3 regions of the Streptomyces sp. NPDC127098 genome follow, and region 3 is predicted to be linked to each of the others. Evidence: riboswitches for the same ligand, from Rfam matches in the RefSeq annotation. Region 3 holds a riboswitch; each other region holds the start of a gene.
What was found. A riboswitch is a leader RNA that binds a small molecule or an ion and turns the genes downstream of it on or off. The one in region 3 is predicted to bind thiamine pyrophosphate.
Positions count from the first base shown of each region.

Region 1: another riboswitch for thiamine pyrophosphate. It lies ahead of ACFWI8_RS28865 (thiamine ABC transporter substrate binding subunit); the one in region 3 lies ahead of thiO (glycine oxidase ThiO).
Region 2: another riboswitch for thiamine pyrophosphate. It lies ahead of thiC (phosphomethylpyrimidine synthase ThiC); the one in region 3 lies ahead of thiO (glycine oxidase ThiO).

Region 1 covers NZ_JBHXFJ010000061.1:17,944-24,006, reverse strand. Annotated here, with positions in the region: gene pyrH (UMP kinase) at 1-636, shown strand, start outside; gene frr (ribosome recycling factor) at 676-1,233, shown strand; gene ACFWI8_RS28875 (phosphatidate cytidylyltransferase) at 1,345-2,205, shown strand; gene rlmN (23S rRNA (adenine(2503)-C(2))-methyltransferase RlmN) at 2,280-3,386, shown strand; TPP riboswitch at 3,427-3,532, shown strand; gene ACFWI8_RS28865 (thiamine ABC transporter substrate binding subunit) at 3,587-4,699, shown strand; gene ACFWI8_RS28860 (ABC transporter permease) at 4,761-6,063, shown strand, end outside.
Region 2 covers NZ_JBHXFJ010000006.1:152,011-158,073, forward strand. Annotated here, with positions in the region: gene ACFWI8_RS06765 (YibE/F family protein) at 1-885, opposite strand, end outside; TPP riboswitch at 980-1,090, shown strand; gene thiC (phosphomethylpyrimidine synthase ThiC) at 1,083-2,723, shown strand; gene ACFWI8_RS06775 (TIGR03086 family metal-binding protein) at 2,771-3,385, opposite strand; gene ACFWI8_RS06780 (hypothetical protein) at 3,445-3,717, shown strand; gene ACFWI8_RS06785 (LysR family transcriptional regulator) at 3,733-4,671, opposite strand; gene ACFWI8_RS06790 (MFS transporter) at 4,800-5,999, shown strand; gene ACFWI8_RS06795 (DUF2269 domain-containing protein) at 6,058-6,063, shown strand, end outside.
Region 3 covers NZ_JBHXFJ010000012.1:108,825-114,887, reverse strand. Annotated here, with positions in the region: gene metF (methylenetetrahydrofolate reductase [NAD(P)H]) at 1-607, opposite strand, end outside; gene thiE (thiamine phosphate synthase) at 697-1,341, opposite strand; gene ACFWI8_RS10925 (Rv2175c family DNA-binding protein) at 1,499-1,864, opposite strand; gene ACFWI8_RS10920 (NAD(P)/FAD-dependent oxidoreductase) at 1,897-3,129, opposite strand; TPP riboswitch at 3,249-3,361, shown strand; gene thiO (glycine oxidase ThiO) at 3,354-4,541, shown strand; gene thiS (sulfur carrier protein ThiS) at 4,550-4,762, shown strand; gene ACFWI8_RS10905 (thiazole synthase) at 4,764-5,579, shown strand.

The sequences.
Region 1 (6,063 bases), on a different contig from region 3:
ATGGCCCGGGAGATCGCCGCCGTGGTCCGGGACGGCGCGCAGATCGCTGTCGTCATCGGCGGCGGCAACTTCTTCCGGGGCGCCGAGTTGCAGCAGCGCGGCATGGACCGGGCCCGTTCCGACTACATGGGCATGCTCGGCACGGTCATGAACTGCCTCGCGCTCCAGGACTTCCTGGAGAAGGAGGGCATCGACTCCCGGGTGCAGACGGCCATCACCATGGGCCAGGTCGCCGAGCCCTACATCCCGCTGCGCGCCGTGCGGCACCTGGAGAAGGGCCGCGTGGTCATCTTCGGCGCGGGCATGGGCATGCCCTACTTCTCCACGGACACCACGGCGGCCCAGCGCGCCCTGGAGATCCACGCCGAGGCGCTGTTGATGGGCAAGAACGGGGTGGACGGCGTCTACGACTCGGATCCCGCGAAGAACCCGGGCGCCGTGAAGTTCGACGCGCTCGATTATGGCGAGGTGATCACCCGCGACCTCAGGGTGGCGGATTCCACGGCGATCACGCTGTGCCGGGACAACAAACTGCCCATCCTGGTCTTCGAACTGCTCGCGGAGGGCAATATCGCCCGTGCGGTAAAGGGTGAGAAGATCGGCACACTCGTCAACAGCCAGGGCCGGCGGGCCTGACAGACACCCACATCGAACACATCGAACCAGGAGCACGTGGTGATCGAAGAAGCCCTCCTCGAGGCCGAGGAGAAGATGGAGAAGGCCGTCGTGGTCGCCAAGGAGGATCTGGCCGCGATTCGCACCGGCCGTGCGCACCCGGCGATGTTCAACAAGATTCTGGCCGAGTACTACGGCACCAAGACCCCGATCAACCAACTCGCCTCGTTCTCCGTTCCCGAGGCGCGGATGGCCGTGGTGACCCCGTTCGACAAGAGCGCGCTGCGCAACATCGAACAGGCCATCAGGGACTCGGACCTGGGCGTCAACCCGACCAACGACGGCCACATCATCCGCGTGGTGTTCCCCGAACTCACCGAGGAGCGCCGCCGCGAGTACATCAAGGTCGCCAAGACCAAGGGCGAGGACGCCAAGATCTCGATCCGCGGCGTCCGCCGGAAGGCCAAGGAGGCCATCGACAAGGCCGTCAAGGACGGCGAGGTCGGCGAGGACGAGGGCCGGCGTGGCGAGAAGGAGCTGGACGACACCACCGCCAAGTACGTGGCCCAGGTGGACGAGTTGCTCAAGCACAAGGAAGCGGAACTGCTCGAGGTCTGACCGGACGTGACTGAATCATCCTGGGGGCGACCGTCCTGGGGGCCACAGCCCCAGGCCGCCGGCTACGCGGGCCAGGCCGGGCGTGACGGCGACACGGCGTCGCCCCCCGGCGTGGGCGGTGGCCCCGGCGCGAGTTCCGGCGCCCGCCCGCCCACGAAGCGCGGCGGGCGCGACCTGGGCGCCGCCGTGGGCGTCGGGCTCAGCCTCGGCGCGGTCGTCCTGGTCTCGCTCTTCACCTACAAGCCCGCCTTCCTGGTCGTGATAGCGCTGGCGGTCGTGGTCGGGCTCTGGGAGCTCTCCTCGCGGCTCGCCGAGCGCAAGCTCATCCGGCTGCCGCTGCCGCCGCTCGCGGTGGGCGGCGCCGCCACGGTCGTGCTCGGCTACCTGCGGGGCGCCGACGGCGTCTGGCTGGCCATGGCGCTCACCGTCCTCGCCGCGCTGCTGTGGCGGATGTCGGGCCCGCCAGAGGACTACCTGCGGGACGTGACGGCCGCGGTCTTCGCCGCGTTCTACGTGCCGTTCCTGGCCAGCTTCGTGGCGCTGATGCTGGCCGCCGACGATGGCGTCCAGCGCGTGCTGACGTTCCTGATCCTCACCGTGGTCAGCGACACCGGCGCCTACGCCGTGGGCTACCGGTTCGGCCGCGCCAAGCTCGCTCCCAGGATCAGCCCGGGCAAGACTCGGGAGGGCCTGGTCGGGGCCGTGCTCTTCGCGATGGCCGCGGGCGCGGTGTGCGCCGAGTTCCTGATCGACGACGGCGCCTGGTGGCAGGGGCTCGTGCTCGGGCTCGGGGTGGCCGTCAGCGCCACCCTCGGCGACCTGGGCGAGTCGATGATCAAGCGGGACCTGGGCATCAAGGACATGGGCCGGCTGCTGCCGGGGCACGGCGGGATCATGGACCGGCTCGACTCGCTGCTGCCCACCGCCCCGGTGGTCTGGCTGGTGCTGCTCGCCTTCGTCGGCGCCGGCTGAGCCCGGCCCGGCGGCGGCCGGCGGGGCGGGCGGCGGCGTGGGATGCCGTCGGCGTCTGCGACACTGGCCTGACCATGCCTGTACCAGGAGAGCTCACCTTCGTCGCGCCGCGCGGGGCCGCCAAGCCCCCGCGGCACCTCGCCGACCTCAGCCCCGACGAGCGGCGCGAGGCGGTCGTCGCGCTCGGCGAGAAGCCGTTCCGCGCCAAGCAGTTGTCCCGCCACTACTTCGGCCGGTTCGCGGACGACCCCGCCGACTGGACGGACATCCCGGCCGGCGCCCGGGAGCGGCTCGCCCAGGAGCTGCTGCCCCGGCTGATGACCGTGGTGCGGCACGTCAGCTGCGACGACGGAGCCACCCGCAAGTCGCTGTGGCGGCTGCACGACGGCACGCTGGTCGAGTCGGTGCTGATGCGCTACCCGGACCGGGTCACCATGTGCGTCTCCTCACAGGCCGGCTGCGGGATGAACTGCCCGTTCTGCGCCACCGGACAGGCCGGCCTCGACCGCAACCTGTCCACCGCCGAGATCGTGCACCAGATCGTGGACGGCATGCGGGCGCTGCGCGACGGCGAGGTGCCGGGCGGCCCGGCCCGGCTCTCCAACGTCGTGTTCATGGGCATGGGCGAGCCGCTGGCCAACTACCGCCGGGTGGTGGGCGCCATCCGCCGGCTCACCGACCCGGGTCCCGACGGCGTCGGGCTCTCGCAGCGCGGCATCACGGTCTCCACCGTCGGCCTGGTGCCCGCCATGCGCAGGTTCGCCGAGGAGGGCCTCTCCTGCCGGCTCGCGGTCTCGCTGCACGCGCCGGACGACGAGCTGCGGGACACCCTGGTGCCGGTCAACACCCGCTGGAAGGTCCGCGAGGTGCTGGACGCGGCCTGGGAGTACACGGAGCGCTCCGGGCGGCGCGTCTCCATCGAGTACGCGCTCATCCGGGACATCAACGACCAGGCGTGGCGGGCCGACCTGCTCGGCCGGCTGCTCAAGGGCCGTGGCGCACACGTCAACCTGATCCCGCTCAACCCGACCCCCGGCTCCAAGTGGACGGCCTCCAGGCCCGAGGACGAGCGGGCCTTCGTGGCGGCGCTCGAGACCCACGGGGTGCCGGTCACCGTGCGGGACACCAGGGGGCAGGAGATCGACGGGGCCTGCGGTCAGCTGGCGGCGGCCGAGCGGTAGTCGCTTCCGGCGGCTGCTATCGTGGGCGGCCGACAATCACACATTCCGACAGGGGAGCGCTCGCAGCGCTGAGAGTGCGGCACCGGCCGCAGACCCTCGAACCTCGCCCAGGTCATGCTGGGTAGGAAGTTCGGAAGGCCTCTCGTGCGTGCGCGCCCGCCTGTCTCCAGTCGGCCAGGAAGGCCCGGAAAGGGCGGCACATGCACCCCAGCCACCCGGGGCGCGCCACCACACGGCGCGCCGCCACACTCGCCACCGCCCTCGGGCTCACCCTGCTCACCGCCTGCGGTGGCTCGGAGGACGCGGCCGGCCCGGGCGACTCCGAGGGCGCGGGCGGGGACGAGGTCACCCTGGTCACCCACGACTCCTTCGAGGTGCCCCAGGAGGTGCTGGACGCCTTCACCGCGGAGACGGGGTACCGGGTGGAGGTGCTGCGCGGCGGCGACGCGGGCGTCGTCGTCAACCAGGCCGTGCTCTCCCGGGGCAACCCGCAGGGCGACGTGCTCTTCGGCGTCGACAACACGCTGCTCTCCCGCGCCCTGGACGGGGGCGTGTTCGTCCCCCACGAGGCCGCGGGGCTCGCCGAGGTGCCCGAGGAGTTCCAGCTGGACGCCGGCGAGCACCGGGTCACCCCGGTCGACACCGGCGACGTCTGCGTCAACTACGACCGCGGCTACTTCGCCGAGCATGACCTCACCCCGCCGGAGACGCTGGACGACCTGACCGACCCCGCCTACCGCGACCTGCTGGTCGTGGAGAACGCCGCCACCTCCTCGCCCGGGCTCGGCTTCCTGCTGGCCACCGTCGACGCCTACGGCGAGGACGGCTGGCAGGAGTACTGGCAGCGGCTCGCGGAGAACGGCGTCGAGGTGGTCGACGGCTGGGAGCAGGCGTACTACGAGCGCTTCTCTGGCGCCGGCGGCTCCTCGGGCGACCGGCCGCTCGTCGTCTCCTACGCCAGCAGCCCGCCGGCCGAGGTCGCCTTCGGCGGCGGTGAGGAACTGCCGGACGAGGCGCCCACCGGCGTGGCCACCGGCACCTGCTTCCGGCAGATCGAGTTCGCCGGGCTGCTCGACGGCGCCGCCAACCCGGAGGGCGGCCGGGCGCTGCTCGACTTCCTGCTGAGCGACGCCTTCCAACGCGAACTGCCGATGTCGATGTTCGTCAACCCGGTCCGCGAGGGCACCGAGCTGCCCGAGGTCTTCACCCGCTACGGCGCGACCGTGGCGGAGCCCTGGTCGGTGGAGCCCGCCACCATCGCCGAGCACCGTGAGGACTGGGTCGACGAGTGGACCTCGCTGGTCGTCCGTTGAGTCCGTTGAGTCCGTTGAGTCCGTTGAGTCTGATGAGGACGATGAGGACGAGGTTCCCCGGGTGACCCGCGCCCTCGCCGTCCGGCTCGCGCTCCTCGCGCCCCCGCTGGCCTTCTTCGCGCTGTTCTTCGCCTACCCGGTGGCGGCCATCGTGGAGCGCGGACTGCGCCCGGAGGGCGCCTGGCGGCTCGGTGTGGTCGGCGAGGTGCTCACCGACCCCGACCTGGCCGGGGTGCTGTGGTTCACCTGCTGGCAGGCGGCGGCCTCCACCGCCCTCACCCTGGCGCTCGCGCTCCCCGGCGCCTACGTCTTCGCCCGCCTGGACTTCCCCGGCAGGCGGCTGCTGCACGCCGTGGTGGCGGTGCCCTTCGTGCTGCCGACCGTGGTCACCGGAGCCGCCTTCCTGGCGCTGCTCGGCCGGGGCGGGCTGCTCGACGAGCTGTGGGGCGTGCGCCTCGACAACACCGCCTGGGCCATCCTCCTCGCCCACGTCTTCTTCAACTACGCCGTCGTGGTCCGCACGGTGGGCGGCCTCTGGGCCCAGCTCGACCCCCGGCAGGAGGAGGCGGCGCGGGTGCTCGGCGCCGGCCGGTTCGCCGCCTGGCGGCGCGTCACCCTGCCGGCCCTCACACCCTCGCTGGCCGCCGCCGGGCTGCTGGTGTTCCTCTTCACCTTCACCTCCTTCGGCGTCGTCCAGATCCTCGGCGGGCCCCGCTACGCCACGCTGGAGGTGGAGATCTACCGGCAGACCGCCCAGCTGCTCGACCTGCCCACCGCCGCCGTGCTCACCCTGCTCCAGTTCGCCGCCGTCGCCGCGCTGCTCGCCACGCACGGCCGGCTGACGCGCCGCCGGGAGGGCGCGCTGGCGCTGCGCGACGCGGCCACCACGGCGCGCCGGCCGCGCGGCCGGGCCCAGTGGGCGCTGCTCGGTGGCGTCGTGGCGGTGATCACGGTGCTACTCCTGCTGCCGCTCGCGGTGCTCGTGGAGCGCTCGCTGTCCACCCCGGACGGCTACGGACTCGGCAACTACCGGGCGCTGACGGGCACCGAGAGCGGCACCTTCGTCGCCGCGCCCTGGGAGGCGGTGGGTACCTCGCTGCGCTACGCGGCCCTGGCCACCGCGATCGCCCTGGTCGTCGGCGGGCTCGCCGCCGTGGCGCTCACCCGGCGCGCGGGTCGGCTGCTGCGCGGTGTCGACGCGCTGCTGATGCTGCCCCTCGGCACCTCGGCGGTCACCGTGGGCTTCGGCTTCCTGATCGCGCTCGACGAGCCGCCGCTCGACCTGCGGTCCTCCTGGCTGCTCGTGCCGCTCGCCCAGGCGCTGGTGGGCACCCCGTTCGTGGTGCGGGTGCTGCTGCCCGTGC
Region 2 (6,063 bases), on a different contig from region 3:
GGTCACGTCGTCGAGCACCCCGAGCGAGCCGATCAGGATGCCGGCCAGCAGCAGGCCCTGGATCTCGATCCGCGGATAGAGGCTGTGCACCAGACCCGTCTGGTCGTCGGTGTTGCCGCTCAGGTGCGCCCACTCGATGAACACCGAGCCGAGCAGCCCGATCAGTATCAGCGAGACCAGCGTCCCGAGCACCGCGACCGAGGTGCGGGCGTTCACCCCGTGGCACAGGTACAGGGCGGTCAGCATGATCACGCTGCCCCCGACCACCGCCACCAGCAACGGGTTCGAGCCGCCGAGGATCGCCGGCAGGATGAACAGCGTCAGCACCGCGAAGCTCACCACCAGCCCCACCAGCGCCAGCAGCCCCCGCAGCCGCCCGACCAGCACCACCACGACCGCGAAGATCGCGGCCAGCCACAGCATCGGCGCCTGCCGGTCCACGTCCGAGACGCTGTACTGCAGTTCCTCGGGCGCGTCCGGCGCGTAGGCGACCACCACCTCCTGCCCCACGTGGAACTGCTGCGACGCGTCCGGGGTCACCACCTCGGTGAACGTGTGCCCGGTGTCCTGCCCCGAGGTCACCTCCACCGTGGCCTGCGCGCACTCGCCCTCGATGCCGGACGCCAGCTGGACGCCGAGTTCCTCGCAGGGCGTCTCGACGACCTCCGTCACCCGCGCCTGTTCGAGCTGCTGGTCGAAGCCGACGCCCGTGCGGTCCTCGCGCTCCGGCTCCCCACCCGGCCACAGCAGCACCAGGCCGGCCGCCATCAGCGCCGCGAACGGGATCAGCACCGCCGCGATGACCCGGCGCAGGTGCGCCGAGACGGGGGCCGGCGGGCCGTGCTGGTGTGAGTGGCCGTGGTGGCCTTCGTGGTGTTCGGTCACCCGCCGATCATCGCGTAAGAAGCCCAACGCACGCCCGCCGGACCACCGGCCCCCTGTTCAGCACGCGCGTCATGCCGTTAGCGTGGGGACGCGAGCAACACATCGCGGGAGCTCCGAGCACGGGGCTGAGAGGGCGCTGCCGCTGCGCCGACCGCCGAACCTGTTACCGGGTAATGCCGGCGTAGGGAGTGGGTCTGATGACCAAGCAGGAAACGGGCACGTCCAGCACGCCCGTCATCGGTTCACACAAGGGATACCTCACCGGGTCGCGCCCGGACCTGCGGGTCCCGGTGCGCAGGGTGCACCTCACCGACGGCAACGCCGTCACGCTCTACGACACCTCGGGTCCCTACACCGACCCCGAGGTCACCACCGACGTCCGCCGCGGCCTCCCGCCGCTGCGGCGCGCGTGGATCGACGAGCGCCGCGCCGACGGCACGGGCGCCGTCACACAACTCGCGTACGCCAGGCGCGGGGAGATCACGCCCGAGATGGAGTTCGTCGCCATCCGGGAGAACGTCAGCCCCGAGTTCGTCCGCGACGAGATCGCCGCCGGCCGTGCCGTGCTGCCGGTGAACGTCAACCACCCGGAGTCCGAACCGATGATCATCGGCCGGAACTTCCTGGTGAAGGTCAACGCCAACATCGGCAACTCCGCCGTCACCTCGTCCATCGACGAGGAGGTGGAGAAGATGACGTGGGCCACCCGCTGGGGCGCCGACACCATCATGGACCTCTCCACCGGCCGCGACATCCACACCACCCGCGAGTGGATCCTCCGCAACTCGCCGGTCCCGGTGGGCACCGTCCCCATCTACCAGGCGCTGGAGAAGGTCGGCGGCAGGGCCGAGGAACTGACCTGGGAGATCTACCGCGACACGGTGGTCGAACAGGCCGAGCAGGGCGTCGACTACATGACCGTGCACGCCGGCGTGCTGCTGCGCTACGTGCCGCTGACCGCGCGCCGCAAGACCGGCATCGTCTCGCGCGGCGGCTCCATCATGGCCGCCTGGTGCCTGGCCCACCACCGGGAGAGCTTCCTCTACACCCACTTCGCCGAGCTCTGCGAGATCCTGCGCGCCTACGACATCACCTTCTCGCTCGGCGACGGCCTCCGCCCGGGATCCATCGCGGACGCCAACGACGAGGCGCAGTTCGCCGAACTCCGCACCCTCGGCGAGCTCAACCGCATCGCGCGCGAACACGACGTCCAGACCATGATCGAGGGCCCGGGCCACGTCCCCATGCACAAGATCAAGGAGAACATCGACCTCCAACAGGAGATCTGCGACGGCGCCCCCTTCTACACCCTCGGCCCCCTCACCACCGACATCGCGCCCGCCTACGACCACATCACCTCGGGCATCGGCGCCGCGATGATCGCCTGGTGGGGCACGGCCATGCTCTGCTACGTCACGCCGAAGGAACACCTCGGCCTCCCCAACCGCGACGACGTCAAGACCGGCGTCATCACCTACAAGATCGCCGCCCACGCCGCAGACCTGGCCAAGGGCCACCCGGGCGCCCAGGTCTGGGACGACGCGCTCTCCGACGCCCGCTTCGAGTTCCGCTGGGAGGACCAGTTCAACCTGGCCCTCGACCCCGACACGGCCCGCTCCTTCCACGACGAGACCCTCCCGGCCGAACCGGCCAAGACGGCGCACTTCTGCTCCATGTGCGGCCCGAAGTTCTGCTCGATGCGGATCAGCCAGGACATCAGGAAGGACTACGGCGACCGCCTCACCCTCACCGGCGAGGAGATCGAGGCCGGCATGGCCGCCAAATCCCAGGAATTCGCCGACGCCGGCAACCGCGTCTACCTGCCCCTGACCGACTGACCACGTGAGCCCCCGGGCCCGGCCCCTCCTCGCCGGGCCGGGGGCGGTCAGGCGAGCGGCTCCGGCGCCCAGGAGGGCTGTCGGCCGCTGAGGGCCACGGCGCGGGCCAGGGGTGGGGCGTCGTCCGCGATCGGAACCGGTGGGGCGAAGCCGGTGCCCTCGCGGGCGGCCGGGTCGGTCCCCTGGGAGAGCAGCGCGATCGAGGCCCCCGCGGTGACGTCGTCCGCTTCGTAGGGCTGGCCGGTGGCGCGGGCCAGGTCCCAGCCGTGGATGAGGAGTTCGTTGAGCGCCACCCGGCCCATGACCTCGGCCGGCAGGCTGACGCCGCCGGCCCTGGTCTCGCCCTCCCAGGCGGCCGGCTCCCGCCAGGCCGCCGCCAGTTCGTCGAGCTGCCGCCGCAGCCGGCCGCGCCAGTCGCCGTCGAGGGAGGGCGCCGGCTGCGCGGTGTCGGTCGGGCTCAGGTCCGTCAGCGGGCCGAACTCCTTGCGGGCGGCGGCCCGGAAGGCCAGCGTCAGCCCGAGCAGGTGCCGCAGCAGGTCCTCGACCCGGTAGTCGGGACACGGCGTCCGGGCGCCGAACCGCTCCTGGTCGACGCCGTCGAGCAGGCCGGCCACCCCGGCGGCCGCCGGACCGAGATCAAGGGGAAGGTCGTCGTTGGTCATGCACGAAAGACCTCGGCGGAAGGGGAAACTCATCGCCGCCCCGCTCCTAGACTGGCGCCATGCGGATACGAGGCGTCGACCCGAGGGACACCACCTGGGAGCTGGACCACCCGCGCTACCGGGTCTACTTCTGGGACCGGGCGGTCAACGTCGCGGACGAGTACGAGGTGTCGGACGCCGACGTCGACGAGGTGCTGGCGTGGGCGACGCGGCACGCCGCCGAGCACGGCGTGACATACACCCTGTGGGCGCTCGTGCCCGAGCAGTGGGGCGACGGGCCCGGGCTGATCCGGCTCGCCGGGGTGGCCGGCGACCCCTTCGCCACCGCCTGACGGCACCGGAGCGCGCTACCCGATGCCCGGGTCCCGGGCCAGCGCGTCGGCCACCGCCGCGGCGAAGGCCCGCACCCGGGCGTTCTCGCGGTCGCCGCGCCAGACGAGGCCGAGCGCGGAGTCGGGGAGACCGGTCACCGGGACGTACGCCACATCCTGGCGGTGGTGGTACTCGGAGGTGGGGCGGCACAGCAGCATCACGCCCCGGTTGGCCGCCACCAGCGACAGACCCTCCTGGAGGGTGCCGACCGTCGGGCCCCGCGGCACCGGCGCGCCGGACGGGGTGTGGGTGGGTGCCTGCGCCTCGCGCCAGTAGTCCGGCGCCGGGGCGGCCACCCCGACGAGCGGTGTCGTGGCCAGTTCCTCGGCGTCCAGGACGGTCCGGGTGGCGAAGGGATGCCGGCGGGAGGCCGCCACGAAGTACGGCTGGCGGGAGAAGACCGGCCCGAGCACGAGCGTCGGTTCCTCGACCGGCAACAACACCACGGCGACGTCCACCTGCTCGCGGTACAGCGGCCCGAAGGGGTCGGAGAGCGGCAGCTCGGTGATCCGGGTGACGCAGCCTGGGTATCGGTCCTCGAACTCCCCGACCACGTCCATGAACCCGTACCCCACGACGCCCTGGAACCCGATGCGCAGCGGCCCGCTCACCCCACGGGCCGCCGCCCGGGCGTTCTCGACGGCGTCGCGCAGCGCGGCGTAGGCCGGGCGGAGGTCGTCGCGGAAGTCCCGCCCCAGCGGGGTGAGCCGCACCCGCCGACTGGTGCGGTCCACCAGGCGGCCGCCGACGCGCTGTTCCAGGGAGCGGATCAGCTGGCTGACCCGGCCCTGGGAGACGTACAGCCGCTCGCCGGTCCGTCCGAAGTGCAACTCCTCCGCGAGGATCAGGAAGCACTCCAGCTCGCGGATCTCCACCGTGCCCTCCGTCGCCCTTTCGCCCGGCGCGTTCCGCACGCGGACCAGGCCGCCGATCGATGAGCCCACCTCATGGAAGCATGAGAACTCCGCGGTTGTTCCCCCTCCCTGCCCCCGGCTTGGCTGAAGCCATGGCACGTGGATCCCTGAACGGCGGCTGGCCCGCCGTGCTGACCGTGGCGGCCGGCACCTTCACCGTGGTCACCTCCGAGATGCTGCCGGTGGGCCTGCTCACACCCATCAGCGGTTCGCTGGACGTGAGCGAGGGCACGGCCGGGCTGGCGCTCACCGTCACCGGGCTGATCGGCGCGTTCTCCGCGCCGCTGGTCACCGCCGCGGTGGGCCGGATCGACCGGCGCGTCGTCCTCTGTTCCCTGCTGGTGCTCCTGGCGGCGGCCAACGTGCTGTCCGCCTGGTCGCCGAACGTCACGGTCATGATGGTGGCCCGCGTGCTGGTCGGCGTCGGCCTCGGCGGCGTCTGGTCGCTCGCCGGCGGCCTCGGGGCACGGCTGGTGCCGGCCACGTCCGTCGGGCCGGCCACCTCCCTGATCTTCAGCGGTATCGCCGTCGCCTCGGTGGTGGGCGTGCCCGCCGGCGCGTACCTCGGTGAACTGGCCGGCTGGCGTGAGGCGTTCCTCGCCGTCGGCGGTCTCGCCCTGCTCGTGGCGGTGACCATGGCCGTGGTGCTGCCGCCGCTGCCCGCCGAGGAGGCGGTCGCGCTCGGCGGTGTGCTGCGGCTGCTCGGCAACCCGCGGGTGGCCACCGGGCTCACGGTGGTGGCCCTGCTGGTGACCGGGCACTTCGCCGCGTACACCTACGTGCGGCCGATCCTGGAGGACGTCTCGGGCGTCGGGGCGTCGATGATCGGCACCCTCCTGCTGGCCTACGGAGTCGCCGGCATCGCGGGCAACTTCGTGGTCGGCGCCCGGGTGGGCCGGTCGGTGCGCGGCACCGTGCTGGTGATCGGCGCCGCGCTGGCCGCCTCCCTGCCGCTCGTTCCGGTGCTCGGACTGTCCGTGGCGGGCGCGGCGGTCCTGCTGGTCGTCTGGGGCCTGGCCTACGGCGGCGTGTCGGTGAGCACCCAGACCTGGCTGGCCCTGGCCGCCCCGAAGGCCAGGGAGGGCGCCACCTCCCTGTTCGTGGCCGTGTTCAACGGGGCCATCGCCCTGGGCGCCTTCGCGGGCGGCCGACTGGTGGACGGCTTCGGCACCCGGTCGGTGCTGTGGCTGGGCGGCGCGCTGGCGCTCGGTGCCCTCGTGGTGACCGCGCTCGGGCGGGTGCCCTCGGCGGGCACCGCGGGCTCCCGGCCCGCGGGCCGGTCCGGTCTCACCGAGCGGACCGCCCCGCCCGTACTCAAGGGCGAGTAGCCGCGGATACTCCCCCCGTCAGACGCGTCGCGACGGGTTCGCGCGGGACCGTGGCGGCATGAGA
Region 3 (6,063 bases):
GCCGGAGGTAGTGCTCGGCGTGGAAGAACATCTGGGTGATGGCGAAGTCGGCGCCCGCCCGGCACTTGTTGATGAAGTGCCGAACATCACTCTCCCAGTCGGTGGAGCGTGGGTGCATCTCGGGGAAGGCGGCCACGCCGACGCAGAAGTCCCCCGACTCCTTGATGAGGCTGACGAGTTCGGCCGCGTAGGTCACGCCCTCCGGGTGCCGCCGCCACTCCCCCATCGGGTCGCCCGGCGGGTCGCCGCGCAGCGCCAGCATGTTGCGGATGCCGGCGCCGGCGTACTGGCCGATGATGTTGCGCAGCTCGGCGACCGAGTGGTTGACGGCCGTGAGGTGGGCGACGGGGGTGAGGGTGGTCTCGGTGGCGATCCGCTCGGTGGCCAGCACGGTGCGCTCGCGCGAGCTGCCGCCCGCGCCGTAGGTGACGGAGACGAACGTGGGCGCGACCGCCTCGACCCGCCGGATGGCGTTCCACAGGGTGCGCTCGCCCGCTTCGGTCTTGGGCGGGGTGAACTCGAAGGAGAACGACCGCTCGCCGGCGGACAGCAGGTCACGGACGGTCTCCGCGCGGTCCGTCATCGTGCTGGGAATGCCAAGGGCCATGCTCGCAGGCTACCCAGCGCGACCGGGATCGACAGCCCCGTGTCCGGAACGCGGACGGCCGGCCGGAGCGCGCGGGGTCCCGGGCGCGCCTACGCGCGCTCGCGCAGCCGGCGGGACAGCGTCGCGGCGGCCTCGCCCGGGTCCGGCGCCTCGGTCAGGGCGCGCACCACGACGACGCGGCCGGCCCCGGCGTCGAGCACCTGGTCGAGGGTGGTGGCGTCGATGCCGCCGATGGCGAACCAGGGCTTGGCGCCGGCCCTGGCCGCCGCGTACTCGACGAGCGGCAGCCCGGGCGCGGCCCGGCCTGGCTTGGTGGGCGTCGGCCAGCAGGGTCCGGTGCAGAAGTAGCCGACGGCCGGGTCGGCGAGGGCGGCGTCCACCTGCGCGGGCTCGTGGGTGGAGCGGCCTATGAGGACGCCGTCGCCGAGGATGGCGCGGGCCGCCGGCACCGGCAGGTCGCCCTGGCCCAGGTGCAGCACGTCGGAGCCGGCGGCGTGGGCGACGTCGGCCCGGTCGTTGACGGCGAGCAGCCTGCCGTGCCGCCGGCAGGCGTCGGCCAGCACGGCCAGCAGTTCGAGCTCCTCGGCGGCCTCCAGGCTCTTGTCGCGCAGCTGCACGATGTCCACGCCGCCGGCCAGCACGGCGTCGAGGAACTCGGGCAGGTCGCCCTGGCGCTTCCTGGCGTCGGTGCACAGGTAGAGCCGGGCGTCGGCGAGCGCGCTCGTCCTGGTCATCCGGGGATCCCCCCCTCGGTCGTGGCGCGGCGGCCGGCCCGGGCGGGCCCGCGCCCGCCGCGGCGCACCCAGCCGGCGACCGCCCCCCCCCCCGTCAACCCGGCCCCCCCTATTTAGCCAAGGGGACGGCCCGGGCGGGCCGGCCGCCGGCCGGTCGTCACACGGCGAGCGCCTGCGCCCGGCGCTTCACCTCGGTCCCCCGATTGTTCCGCAGGGCCTCGGCCGGGGTGCCAGGCAGGCTGTCGTCCGGGGTGAACAGCCACTCCAGCATCTCCTCGTCGGAGAAGCCGTCGTCCCGCAGCAGCGTGAGGGTGCCGCCCAGGCCCTTGACGATCTTGCCGTCCCCGATGAACGCGGACGGCACCTGGAGAACGCGGTTCTCGCCCCGGCGCACGGCGATCAGCTGGCCCTCCTTGACCAGCTGCCGGACGCGGGTCACCTCGACGCCGAGTTCCTCGGCGATGTCGGGGAGGGTGAGCCAGGCGGGGACGAGAGCGTCGATCTTCGCATCAATCTCGGTCACGTCTCCAGCCTGCCATCTCGCACCGACAACCGTCAGCGCACGGCGGCCTTCAGTGGTACGGACGGGTCGGCGAGCAGCCGCGCGTCGAGCGGGGTTCCGCGCTCGACGAGCCGGCGGCCCTGGGTGAGGTCGCGCGGCTGGTCGACGGCGAGGACGGCGACGAGGCGGCCGGCGGAATCCAGCCAGCAGGCCGCCCAGGGCCCGTCGCCGGTCGGATCGCCCCGGGTGACCAGCGTCTCCTCGCCGGCTGCCGGGCCCTCGCCGCGCCGGCCGGCGTACTGCACGTGGCGGCCGAACTGCTCGGACCAGAAGTAGGGCACCGGGTCGTGGACGGCGGTTTCGCCGCGAATGCCGGCGGCGACGGTGCGTGGGCCCTGCAACGCGTTGTCCCAGTGGTGGACGAGCAGCCGCCGGCCGTAGCGGGCGGAGGGGTAGGAGGCGCAGTCACCGACGGCGTACACGTCGGGCACGCCGGTGCGCAGGCCGGCGTCCGTGCTGACGGAGCTGTCGGGGGCCAGCTCGACGCCGGAGCCGGCCAGCCAGCCGGTGGCGGGGCGGGAGCCGACGCCGACCAGCACGGCGTCGGCACCGAGCACCGTGCCGTCCGCGAGCTCGACCTCGCCTGACCTGACGGCCGTCACCCGCTGGCCGGTGCGCAGCTCGGCGCCGGCCGCGGCGTACCAGCGGCGCATGGGCTCGGTGATCTCGGGCGGCAGCGCGCCGGGCAGCGGGTGGTGGGCGGCCTCCACGACGGTCACCCGGCAGCCGGCCGCGGCGGCGGCCGTGGCGACCTCGGCGCCGATCCAGCCGGCGCCGACCGCCACCACGCTGCCACGGGCGGCGAGCACGGGACGCAGGGCGCGGGCGTCGTCGAGGGTGCGCAGCAGGTGGACTCCGGGCACGTCGCGGGTGCCGGGCAGGGTGACGGGTTCGGCGCCGGTGGCCAGCACCAGGTGGTCGTAGTCGAGAGGGCCGGCGTCGGTGTGCAGGCGCCGTCGGGCGGTGTCCAGCCCGGTGGCGGCGCGACCGAGCAGCAGTTCGGCGTCGAGCTCGGCGAAGTCGATGTCCAGCGCGGCGGCGTGCAGCGCGGACTCGTCGTCCGGGGCGAGCAGCGCGGCCTTGGACAGCGGCGGCCGGTCGTAGGGCCGGTGGCGCTCGGCGCCGAGCAGCGTGACGGCGCCGTCCCAGCCCTGCCCGCGCAGTTCGACCACCGTCTGCACGCCGGCCAGGCCGGCCCCCACCACCACGACTCGTCGTCCGCTCACGCCGGCAAGCGTAGGCGCTCCGCTGGTGGCGCCACGATGCCGCCGTCGATCGTGCACGGCACCGGCGTGACCGGCCGGCTGGGCCCCGGCGGGGCCCCGGTACTAGGCTGGCGGCGAGCAACCGCACCCACGGGAGCCCGGGCGGACCGGGCTGAGAGGGAGGCTGGCCGGCCTCCGACCGTATGAACCTGATCCGGGTCATGCCGGCGAAGGGAGGAGTTCGCATGGGCCAGCGCGCCATGCCCCGTACCGAGGACCGTGCCGACGTGCTGGTGGTCGGTGGCGGCGTCATCGGCCTGGTCACCGCCTGGCGGGCGGCCGGGCGCGGCCTGCGGGTGGCGGTGGTCGACCCCGAGCCGGGCCGTGGCGCGGCGTGGGTGGCCGCCGGGATGCTGGCGGCCGTCACCGAGCTGCACCACGGCGAGGAAGCGCTGCTCGACCTCAACCTGGCGTCGGCGGCGCGCTATCCGGCGTTCGCGGCCGAGCTGACCGAGGCGGCGGGCGCGGACATCGGCTACCGCGACTGCGGCACCCTCCAGGTGGCGCTCGACGCCGACGACCGGGCGGAGCTGCGGGAGTTGGAGCTGCTGCGGCGGCGTTGCGGCCTGGCAGCGAGCTGGCTGACGGGCCGCGAGTGCCGGCGTCTCGAACCGATGCTGGCGCCCAGGGTGCGCGGCGGTCTCCGGGTCGACGGCGACCACCAGACCGACCCACGGCGGCTCGCCGCCGCGCTGCGCACGGCCTGCGAGCGCGCCGGGGTGGTCTTCCACCGGGACGAGGCGCGGGAGTTGACAGTGGTCGGGGACCGGGCCACCGGGGTGGTGCTGGCCGGCGGCGGCCGGCTCGGCGCCGGGCAGACGGTGCTGGCCGCCGGCTGTCGCAGCGGCGAACTCGCCGGCCTGCCGCCCGAGGTGCGGGCACGGGTGCCGGTGCGGCCGGTCAAGGGGCAGGTGGTGCGGCTTCGGGTCCCGCCCGGCTACGCGCCGTTCCTCTCCCGCACGGTGCGCGCCGTGGTCCGCGGGGCCCAGGTGTACCTGGTGCCGAGGCTCAGCGGCGAGCTGGTGATCGGCGCGACGACCGAGGAGTTGGGCTTCGACACGACGGTGACGGCCGGCGGCGTGTACCAGCTGCTGCGCGACGCGCACGAGTTGCTCCCGGGCATCACCGAACTGCCGCTGGTCGAGACGCTGGCCGGGCTGCGGCCGGCCACCCCGGACAACGCCCCGCTGCTCGGCCCCAGCGGCCTCGAAGGACTGCACCTTGCCACCGGACACGGCCGCAACGGGGTGCTGTTGACCCCCATCACCGGCGAGGCGCTCGCCGAGTCCCTGACCACCGGCGAACTGCCGGACTACGCCCGCCCGTTCACCGCCGGGCGGTTCGTGACCGAGACCCGGGAGGTGCCGGCGTGAGCGACCGGTTGTCCCTCAGCTTGTCCGTCAGCGTGAACGGCACCGCGCGGCGGGTGCCGGCCGGCACCACCCTCGCCGCGCTGGTGGCCGAGCTGAGCACGGCGCCGAGCGGCATCGCCGCCGCCGTCAACGAGACCGTCGTCCCGCGCGGGCAGTGGGCGGCCACGGAGCTGGCCGCCGGCGACCGCGTCGAGGTGCTGACCGCCGTCCAGGGAGGCTGACATGCCCGACGTACCCGAAGCGAAGGATCCGCTGGTCATCGGCGGGCTGCGGCTCTCCTCGCGGCTCGTCATGGGCACCGGCGGGGCGCCGAGCCTCGCGGTGCTGCGGGACGCGCTGGTCGCGTCCGGCACCGAACTGACCACGGTCGCCATGCGGCGCCTGGACCCGGGGGTGCGCGGCTCGGTGCTCTCGGTGCTCGACGAGCTCGGCATCCGGCCGCTGCCGAACACCGCCGGCTGCCACACGGCGGGCGAGGCCGTGCTCACCGCGCGCCTCGCGCGGGAGGCGCTGGGCACCGACCTCATCAAGCTGGAGGTCGTCGCGGACGAGCGCACGCTGCTGCCGGACCCGGTGGGCACCCTGGAGGCGGCGGAGACGCTGGTGGACGACGGCTTCACGGTGCTGCCGTACACCAACGACGACCCGGTGCTGGCGCGCCGCCTGGAGGACGCCGGCTGCGCGGCCGTCATGCCGCTCGGCTCGCCGATCGGCTCGGGCCTCGGCATCCGCAACCCGCACAACTTCCAGCTGATCACCGAGCGGGCCGGCGTCCCGGTGATCCTCGACGCGGGCGCCGGCACGGCCTCGGACGCGGCGCTGGCGATGGAACTCGGCTGCGCCGGCGTGATGCTGGCCTCGGCGGTGACACGGGCCCGCCGCCCGGTCCTGATGGCGGAGGCCATGCGGCACGCGGTGGCGGCCGGCCGCCTGGCCTTCCTGGCCGGCCGCATCCCGCGCCGCCACTTCGCGGAGGCGTCGTCGCCGGTGGACGGCATGGCCGAACTCGACCCCGAGCGTCCGGCTTTCACGAGCTGATCGTTCGTACTGATATACGATCCACGGGCGTCGCCATCGACGCCGGCCACGTGGGCCGAGGGGGAAAATTTCATCGCGTCCTCGTGGGGGGATCCATGACGACGGCATCGCCAGCGTCTCCGCCTGACCCGCCTGGCGGCGGACCGCCAACCACGCCGGCCACGGACGCGGCGCCGACGCCGACGGAGCCGGCGGACGCGCGACCGGACGTCGGGCCGACCGCCGCGCCCGGTGGCGAACCGGCTCCGCCTGGCGGCGTACCGCCGGCCGCCAAGGCCCGGACACCACCGGCGGCGGCAGGCACCACGGCTGCGCCGCAGGCGGCACCTGGCAACGCGCCAACCTCGCCCACGGCGGCAACCACGCCCGGCGGCCAACCACCGGCTCCGCCTGCCGGCGGAGATGCGCCGCAGGCGGCCCTGACCCGGCCGCCGCAGGCGCCGTCCAGCGCCGACACCACGCCGCCACCGAGCAGCGAGCCGGC